DNA from 3 places in the Klebsiella sp. B345 genome. Region 2 is predicted to be linked to each of the others. Evidence: predicted binding sites of a transcription regulator. Region 2 holds the regulator's gene; each other region holds the start of a gene.
The links. Region 2 encodes LexA, which represses DNA repair genes until DNA is damaged. Its sites were predicted from a motif close to TNCTGTATGTACATACAGNA; they were not measured.
Positions count from the first base shown of each region.

Region 1 (3,277 bases), 1.3 Mb from region 2:
TTTATCGCCCTGTACCAACAGGAGTAAACGCAGGTCGGTGACGTGCTCCAGAAAACGTTGCATCGCCCGGCCGCTGGCAAACAGCACCAGCATCCCGAGATGTTTTTTACTCTCGACCTGCTCACGGAAATAGGCCGCCATTTCGGCGATATGCTGCTCTTCGGTATCGATCAGCGGCTCGTAGTGCATCTGCGGGATAATGATTTTGCCCTGCTCGACGTGGTTGAAGGGGGAATCCAGCGCCACAAAACGGTCGCCCGCTTTCTCCTTCAGCCCGCTCATCTCCTGCAGACGTGAAAAACTGTTCAACGAGCGCAGCGTCGCGGAGGTGACGACAATATGCGGCACGCTGCGCCACAACAATCTTTCGAGCTGATCGCTGACGCGAATGCCGACGCAGTGGAACCAGATATGCGCCTGCCCGTCACGCATATCGCGCGTGACCCATTTTGTCACCGGCGCACCGGAAGATTGGGCCAGCGATGCCAGCCGCCACAGCTTGCTCTGGCTTTCGAACATCCCCAGCGCGCGGTTCATCTGCAGCAGTACCCGGTGCAGACGGACCACATCGTGGCTGCCGGTTTTCTCACCAAGATCGTTAAGGAACAGCTCTGCCAGCCCGCGCAGCATTTCGGTGAGTTTTGCCAGCCGCTGGCAAATGTCCATCACCTCCTGCGGCAGCTCGCCCATCGGGAAGCGATGCTCGGCTTCCTGAGCGGCGGGCAGATACAGAGAAAGAATGTTATTCAGCGAGGCGATCAGCTCATACAGCTCTTCACAGTGGCTGGTCAGACGCTCGGGGTTCGCCAGCGGCGGCGTGGTTTTAGGGCGGAACTGCTCCATGCAGGTCGCCACCAGCTTGCTGAACAGGTCCAGCTGCAGCCGGTACCAAGGGGCCGTCATCTCGGCGCTCATCTCCAGCGCATCGCGGGCGACGTCCGGGAGATGATGGCCTTCATCAAGCACCAGCAGCAGGTTTTTCGGTTCCGGCAGCACCGCTTCGCTCTCCATCGCCGCCATCACCAGCGCATGGTTAGCCACCACCACTTCCGCCTCCTGGATTTCACGCCGGGCGACGAAAAATGGACATTCGCGATAGTAGTGACAGTTGCGGTTCAGGCAGCTGGCTTTATCAGTGCTCAGACGGCTCCACAGCGCATCGTCGACGGGTTTATCGGTATGATCGCGCAGGCCGTCCCACCGGTAGCTGTCGAGATCGCTTTTCAGCGTAGCGCACAGCACCTGCTCGGCCTGATTCTTCGGCGTCAGGTCGTCATCCAGAAACGCCAGCAGGTCCTGCTGCGTGGGCTCGGTGCTGGCCAGCGCAGTCAGGTTACGCGGACACACGTAGCGACCGCGCCCAAAAGCGGCGGTAAAACGCAGGTCGGGGATGATTTTGCGCAGTAGCGGCAGATCTTTGCTGTAAATCTGATCCTGCAGCGCCACGTTGGCGGTACTCACCACCAGCGTTTTCTGCTCCTCGCGTGCGATAGCAATCCCGGGGATCAGATAAGACAGGGTTTTCCCGACGCCGGTGGGGGCTTCAATTGCCAGGTGTCGCCCTTCTTCCCCGGTGAGCGTTTTCGCCACATCAGCAATCATCTGCCGCTGCGGTGGACGGGGAATAAAGTCCGGAATCTGTTCCTGAAGCGCCTTATACCAGGCGGCGATTTGCGTTTTTAGCGCAGTGGTCAAAGCCATGAGAAAACCTGAATACTGTATAAACAGCCACTATTGTGACACTTTTTGCCTGCCGGGAGGAATTTCTTTCTGCGTAATGTGGAATGAGGCTCGGGATTTGACAACGCCCGAGCGCGAGTCGCAGGGCAAGCAGGAAAACGCCCTGGATGACGGCGTAATTGCCACCATCCAGGGGACGTTTACTTCACCAGGCAACGACCCGATGAAGTAAACTGCGGGAGGTGCCGTTACTCAGCCGCCGCGGGTTTACGCGGACGACGGCGACGCTGCTGCTCGCCGGTCGGCTTCGCATCACCGATACGACGAGAAGGCTTAGCCCCGGCTTTCGGCGCCTCGCCATCCTGACGACGTGGAGCAGACTGCTGGCTGCGGCCCTGACCCTGAGCGCTACGCCCCTGGCCCTGACCACCGCGGCCCTGGCCCTGACCACGACCACCGCCGCCACGTTGCTGGCGACCGTTCTGAATCGGCTCGGCTTTGATCGACGGATCCGGCGCATAGCCCGCAACCGCGATACGGGGGATCTCTTTTTTCAGCAGACGTTCGATGTCATGCAGCAGCTTATGCTCGTCGACGCAGACCAGCGACAGCGCTTCGCCGGTGGCGGCAGCACGACCGGTACGACCGATACGGTGAACATAGTCTTCCGGTACGTTTGGCAGCTCGTAGTTCACCACGTGCGGCAGCTCTTCGATATCCAGACCGCGCGCGGCGATATCGGTAGCCACCAGCACGCGAATGCTGCCGGATTTAAAGTCGGCTAAGGCACGGGTACGGGCGCCCTGGCTCTTGTTACCATGAATGGCTGCGCTGCGAATGCCGTCTTTATTCAGTTGCTCGGCCAGATGGTTGGCGCCGTGCTTGGTGCGGGTGAAGACCAGCACTTGCTGCCAGTTACCTTCGCCGATCATCTGTGACAGCAGTTCCCGCTTGCGCTTCTTATCAACGAAATGCACGTGCTGCGTCACCTGCTCGGAAGCGGTGTTACGGCGAGCCACTTCGATCTCCAGCGGGTTATGCAGCAGCTTTTCCGCCAGAGCCTTAATATCGTCAGAGAAGGTGGCGGAGAACAGCAGGTTCTGCCGTTTGGCCGGCAGCTTCGCCAGTACGCGACGAATATCGTGGATAAAGCCCATGTCCAGCATGCGGTCGGCTTCGTCCAGTACCAGCACTTCAACCTTATCGAGGCTGACAGCATTCTGGTGCTCAAGATCCAGCAAACGCCCAGGAGTCGCCACCAGCACATCAACGCCGCTGCGCAGTTTCATCATCTGCGGGTTAATGCTCACGCCGCCGAAGACCACCAGCGAACGGATGTTCAGGTACTTGCTGTAGTCGCGTACGTTTTCGCCGATCTGGGCAGCCAGCTCACGGGTTGGCGTGAGGATCAGCGCACGCACCGGGCGACGGCCTTTAGCATGCGGCTCTTTCTGGATCAGATGCTGCAGCAGCGGCAGCGTAAAGCCCGCCGTTTTGCCGGTGCCGGTCTGGGCGCTGGCCATCAGATCGCGACCCTGCAACACCGCAGGGATCGCCTGCTGCTGAATCGGGGTTGGCTCAAGGTAACCTTGTTCGG
Region 1 covers NZ_CP180443.1:4,597,675-4,600,951, reverse strand. The annotation lists gene dinG (ATP-dependent DNA helicase DinG) at 1-1,701, opposite strand, end outside; gene rhlE (ATP-dependent RNA helicase RhlE) at 1,929-3,277, opposite strand, start outside.
Region 1: the regulator LexA is predicted to act here: its motif matches at 1,715-1,734, upstream of dinG (ATP-dependent DNA helicase DinG).

Region 2 (3,277 bases):
TCTCACGTCCTGGCGCGCGGCCGAACATCACCGACACCGGCACCATTTGCACGTCCAGGTCAGGATGGTTACGGTGCAGGTCCAGGTAGTCGTGGAACAGCTTGATGGACTCTTCTTTCGGCGTGTAATAGGTGAAAACACGCGGGCCGCCGTGGATAAAGACGTAGCGCGGCAGCAGAGCGCCGTCGATTTCCAGCGGTTCGAGCGGGTCTGGTAAATCATGCTCGAGGCACTGGGCGCGCAGCGTCAGCAGGTCTGCCTTCGAGTTATAAGGCAGGACATACATAATAGGACGCGAGGTATCCAGCCCTAATTCCTGAGCAGGTTCTGCGGGAATAGACTTGCTTTTTACCAGCACCCGTAATGGTAAATTCAGTAATTTATAGTAAATTCGTTGCCAGCCGGACATAAACGATGTGAAGCCTCTGGTTAATCATGCAAATGCGCGGCAAGAATAACAGAAAGCGCGCAAAATTTCCGTTGCCACACGGCAAACGCGTACACTCATTGACGTCATTTACATAAAAAGGTTCTTTTGATGGCCAATAATACCACTGGGTTAACCCGAATTATTAAAGCGGCAGGTTATTCCTGGAAAGGGTTCCGTGCGGCATGGATAAATGAGGCCGCCTTTCGTCAGGAAGGCGTCGCCGCCATTATTGCCGTGGCGATCGCCTGCTGGCTGGACGTTGACGCTATCACCCGTGTGCTGCTGATAGGCTCGGTCCTGATAGTGATGATAGTCGAAATTATTAATAGCGCGATTGAGGCGGTGGTAGACCGTATTGGCCCGGAACACCACGAACTGTCAGGGCGTGCGAAAGATATGGGGTCCGCGGCGGTACTGCTGGCCATCGCGATCGCGCTGATCACCTGGGGGCTTTTGCTGTGGGCGCATTACCATTAATTCGCCGTCAGCTGTGATGGGTGAGCAGCTGTGTAAAAAATGGAAGGTAGCTCCTGATTTTTGTGTGAAATTTGATTCCAAAATCACCGTTAACTGTATATACTCACAGCATAACTGTATATACACCCAGGGGGCGGGATGAAAGCGTTAACGACCAGGCAGCAAGAGGTGTTTGATCTCATTCGGGATCATATCAGCCAGACGGGCATGCCGCCGACGCGTGCGGAAATTGCTCAGCGCTTGGGGTTCCGTTCTCCAAACGCGGCGGAAGAGCACCTGAAAGCGCTGGCGCGTAAAGGCGCAATTGAGATTATCTCTGGTGCCTCCCGCGGTATTCGTCTGCTGACGGAAGAAGAACCCGGTCTGCCGTTAATCGGCCGCGTGGCCGCCGGTGAGCCGCTGCTGGCTCAGCAGCATATCGAAGGCCATTTCCAGGTGGACCCGGCGATGTTCAAGCCGAATGCTGATTTCCTGCTGCGTGTTAGCGGTATGTCGATGAAAGACATCGGTATCCTGGACGGCGATCTGCTGGCTGTGCATAAAACACAGGATGTGCGTAACGGCCAGGTTGTCGTAGCGCGTATCGACGAAGAAGTGACGGTTAAACGCCTTAAAAAGCAGGGTAACATCGTCGAACTCCTGCCAGAAAACAGCGAATTTTCGCCGATCGTGGTGAATCTGCGCGAACAAAATTTCACTATCGAAGGGCTGGCCGTTGGCGTGATCCGCAACGGAGAGTGGCTGTAACACCTTCACCACGCAGCATCGTCTGATGGATGATGCTGCGCTGTCTTCTCTTAGTCAGGCTCTTTCCTATGCTCTTTCACGCCGCTGATAAAGCCCTGTGGCGCCTGGCGCTACCCATGATTTTCTCCAATATCACCGTCCCGCTGCTGGGGCTGGTTGATACCGCCGTTATCGGCCACCTCGACAGCCCGGTTTATCTCGGCGGCGTTGCGGTGGGTGCCACGGCCACCAGTTTCCTTTTCATGCTGCTGCTTTTCCTGCGGATGAGCACCACCGGTCTGACGGCTCAGGCCTTTGGCGCAAAAGACCCTCTCCGTCTGGCGCGGGCGCTGGTGCAGCCGCTGGGACTGGCTTTAGGGGCCGGTCTGCTGATTGTCCTGTTCCGGGCACCGCTGATTGACCTGGCGTTGCATATCGTTGGCGGCAATGAGGCGGTACTGGAACAGGCGCAACGCTTCCTGGATATTCGCTGGCTGAGCGCGCCGGCCTCGCTGGCAAATCTGGTGCTGCTTGGCTGGCTGCTGGGCGTGCAGTATGCCCGCGCACCGGTGATCCTGCTGGTGGTCGGCAACCTCTTGAATATTGTCCTCGACCTTTGGTTGGTGATGGGCCTGCACATGAACGTACAGGGGGCTGCGCTGGCGACGGTGACCGCTGAATACGTCACCTTTATCATCGGGCTATTGATGGCAAGGCACGTGCTGGTGCTGCGTGGTGTGTCATTCAGCATGCTGAAGAATGCCTGGCGTGGGGATGTGCGGCGACTGCTGGCATTAAACCGCGATATTATGCTGCGCTCCCTACTGCTGCAGCTGTGCTTCGGGGCGGTGACCGTTTTCGGGGCCCGTCTCGGGGGCGATATCGTCGCCGTTAATGCCCTCCTGATGACGATGCTGACCTTCACCGCCTATGCGCTGGATGGCTTTGCCTACGCCGTCGAAGCCCATTCCGGGCAGGCCTATGGCGCGCGCGATGGCAGTCAGCTGCTTGAGGTCTGGCGGGCAGCCTGCCGTCAGTCGGGGATGGTGGCGCTGATATTTGCGGCGATCTACGCCGTGGCGGGGCCGTACATTATCGCGCTGTTAACCTCGATCCCCTCACTGCAGCAGCTGGCCGACCGCTATCTGATCTGGCAGGTGGTTCTGCCGGTAATTGGCGTGTGGTGCTATTTGCTGGATGGCATGTTTATCGGTGCAACGCGGGGAGCCGAGATGCGTAACAGCATGGCGGTGGCGGCGGCTGGGTTTGCGCTGACGCTGTTGACGCTACCGGTTCTCGGTAACCACGGACTGTGGCTGGCGCTGGCGGTCTTCCTTGCGCTGCGCGGCCTGTCGCTGGCGCTGATCTGGCGGCGACACTGGCAGCACGGCACCTGGTTTTCATAATGGTTTGTCGCGGTTTTTATCGTGTGAATGGTTAAAGATTCCGAATAATAAATTAAACCCAGAATTCTTAACTATAGTTAACGTTATGTCCGGCACGCAGCGGGCTGTTAACCCACCGAACGATGAGGACTGAATGATGAACAAAGACGAAATCGGCGGTAACTGGAAACAGTTGAAAGGTAAAGCGAAAGAACAATGGGGTAAGCTTACCGATGATGACATGACGGTCATTGAGGGT
Region 2 covers NZ_CP180443.1:3,285,217-3,288,493, forward strand. The annotation lists gene plsB (glycerol-3-phosphate 1-O-acyltransferase PlsB) at 1-409, opposite strand, end outside; gene ACMYSO_RS15435 (diacylglycerol kinase) at 539-907, shown strand; gene lexA (transcriptional repressor LexA) at 1,046-1,654, shown strand; gene dinF (MATE family efflux transporter DinF) at 1,723-3,039, shown strand; gene ACMYSO_RS15450 (CsbD family protein) at 3,176-3,277, shown strand, end outside.

Region 3 (3,277 bases), 2.2 Mb from region 2:
ACTGGAAAACAACTGCTGAAGCAATCCTCACCACCGGCCCGGTTGTACCGGTAATCGTGGTGAAAAAGCTGGAACACGCTGTGCCGATGGCAAAAGCGCTGGTTGCAGGCGGCGTACGTGTACTGGAAGTGACGCTGCGTACCGAATGTGCGCTTGAGGCTATCCGTGCGATTGCCAAAGAAGTGCCGGACGCGATTGTTGGCGCAGGTACCGTTACCAACGTCGAGCAGCTGAAAGCGGTTACCGACGCGGGCGCGCAGTTTGCTATCAGCCCGGGCCTGACCGAGTCCCTGCTGAAAGCGGCAACGGAAGAAGGCACCATCCCACTGATCCCGGGCATCAGCACCGTTTCTGAGCTGATGCTGGGGATGCAGTATGGCCTGAAAGAGTTCAAATTCTTCCCGGCGGAAGCCAACGGTGGCGTGAAAGCGCTGCAGGCTATCGGCGGTCCATTCGCTCATATCCGTTTCTGCCCGACTGGCGGGATCTCTCCGGCGAACTACCGTGACTACCTGGCGCTGAACAGCGTGCTGTGCATCGGTGGTTCCTGGCTGGTACCGGCAGATGCGCTGGAAAGTGGCGATTATGACCGTATCACCAGCATTGCTCGCGAAGCGGTAGAAGGCGCGAAGTAATTTTCACGCCCTGATTTATCGTAAAGTACTCACCCGGTAGCACTCGTGCTACCGGGTTTTTTTATCCCTGAACCACGACGGAGGTTGCGGCGGTTTTTGCCCGCGCCACCGCTTCTTCAACGTTGTCAGCGACCGCCAGCGTGACGCCGAGTCGACGGGAGCCGTCGATTTCCGGCTTGCCAAACAGGCGCAGCTGCAGGCCTGCACCCACCGCCGCCTGAATATTACTAAAGGTGACGTCCTGGCTGGTCAGCTGTGGCAGAATGACCGCCGAGGCCGCCGGGCCGTACTGACGAATGGCGCCGATCGGCAGACCGAGAAACGCCCGGACGTGCAGGGCAAACTCGGAGAGATCTTGCGAGATCAGGGTGACCATGCCGGTATCGTGCGGACGCGGGGAGACTTCGCTGAAGATCACCTCATCGCCGCAGACAAACAGCTCGACGCCAAACAGGCCATAACCGCCGAGCGCCAGTACCACCTTGCTGGCAATCTCCTGGGCGCGGGCCAGCGCCAGTTCGCTCATCTGCTGCGGCTGCCAGGATTCGCGATAGTCGCCATCTTCCTGACGATGGCCGACCGGCGCGCAAAAATGAACCCCATCCACGGCGCTGACGGTCAGCAGGGTGATTTCAAAGTCGAAATTCACTACCCCTTCAACGATAACCCGACCGGCACCGGCGCGGCCGCCTTGCTGCGCATACTGCCAGGCATCAGCCAACTGTTCGGCGCGGCGAATAAAGCTCTGGCCTTTACCGGAGGAACTCATGACCGGTTTCACAATGCAGGGAAGGCCAATCTCGTCCACCGCATCGCGAAAGGCGCTTTCGCTATCGGCGAAGCGGTAGGAGGAGGTCGGTAGTTGCAGCTCTTCTGCGGCCAGACGGCGGATCCCTTCACGGTTCATGGTCAGCTTTGCCGCGCGAGCGGTGGGGACGACTTTTTGCCCGGCTTGCTCCAGTTCAACCAGCGTATCGGTGGCAATGGCTTCGATTTCCGGCACGATGAAGTCCGGTTTTTCTTCTGCAATCAGCGCCCGCAGGGCATCGCCGTGCAGCATGTTGACCACATGTGAACGGTGTGCCACCTGCATCGCCGGTGCGTCGGGATAGCGGTCCACGGCGATCGTCTCAATACCCAGCCGTTGACACTCGATGGCCACTTCTTTGCCGAGCTCGCCGGAACCTAACAACATGACCCGCGTTGCTGCCGGGCGCAGGGCTGTGCCTAATAACGTCATGACTCATTTCCACAGTAAAAAAACATGCGCCGTAGTATAAACGAAAACGTTTGCGTCTGTCTTTATGGCTGTCAGTTGAGTCGAGGGTGAAAATTTGATATGCTGTATAAAAATACAGTATAAAGAGGCTGCACAATGGCGGTTGAAATTAAATATGTGGTGATCCGCGAAGGTGAGGAAAAAATGTCGTTTACCAGCAAAAAAGAGGCCGATGCTTACGACAAAATGCTCGATCTTGCCGAAGTCCTTAACGACTGGCTGGTAGCGTGCCCGCTGACGCTTGAAGAAGCACAGCGTGATGAAATGGCGCTGTGGTTGGCAGAACGCAAAGAGACCCTGCATCACATCCTGAGGACAGGAAAAGCGCCGGAAGCAGAATCAGACGAAGAAACAGCAGGGCACGAGCCTCAGGCTGACACCGCAGAAGTCGCGACGGATGAACAGGACGAACCGCAGGTCGCCGCGGCGACAACAGGGAAAACCCGCAAGGTGAAGGCCGCGTGATGGCGGCCTGAATTTGCGCATCTTTATCTGCTCATCACATTTCCTGACATCTCGTCGTTTAGGCTGATGGTTTCGCTTACTATGCAACGAGGGAAATCATGTCTAACTGGCTTAATCAACTCCAGTCTCTGCTGGGTCAGCAGGGACAATCTGCCTCCTCAGGTGAACGACAGGAGGGGAAAAGTTTCCTCCTGCCCGGTGCGCTGGGCGGCCTGGCCGGTTTGCTGGTAGCCAGTAAATCATCGCGCAAGCTGCTGGCTAAGTATGGCACCAGCGCGCTGCTGGTCGGCGGGGGGGCGGTGGCTGGAAGCGTGCTGTGGAATAAGTATCAGCAGAAATTGCGCGAGAGCGCACCAGCGCCAGCGGCAACGTCAGCTGCGCCATCGGTTGTACCTGCACCATCGGTTCCTCCCTCTACCGGGCTTGATGCCCGCAGCGAGCGGCTGATTCTGGCGCTGGTGTTCGCGGCGAAAAGCGATGGCCACATCGATGACCACGAGCGGGCCAACATCGAAGAGCAGCTGCGAGCGGCCAATATTGATGTGCAGGGGCGGGTATTGATCGATCGCGCGCTGGCGCAACCGCTCGACCCGCAGCGCCTGGCTCAAGGGATCAGCAGCGAACAAGAAGCGCTGGAGGTGTACTACATCAGCTGCGCGGTGATCGATATCGATCATTTTATGGAACGCAGCTACCTCAATGCCCTCGGAGAGGCGTTACGCCTGCCGGCGGAAGTGCGGAGTGAGATCGAACAGGACATCCAGGCGCAAAAACAGGCGCTTTCCACCTAAATAAACAGGTTTTGCTTGCATCGTGGGCCACTTTTGCCACCCTTATATACCCGTCATACTTCAAGTTGCCTGAGTGTTGGCTGCACCCGTTCACCCCAGTTACTTAC
Region 3 covers NZ_CP180443.1:1,085,208-1,088,484, reverse strand. The annotation lists gene ACMYSO_RS05100 (bifunctional 4-hydroxy-2-oxoglutarate aldolase/2-dehydro-3-deoxy-phosphogluconate aldolase) at 1-635, shown strand, start outside; gene purT (formate-dependent phosphoribosylglycinamide formyltransferase) at 697-1,875, opposite strand; gene ACMYSO_RS05090 (YebG family protein) at 2,011-2,379, shown strand; gene ACMYSO_RS05085 (tellurite resistance TerB family protein) at 2,478-3,170, shown strand.
Region 3: the regulator LexA is predicted to act here: its motif matches at 1,976-1,995, upstream of ACMYSO_RS05090 (YebG family protein).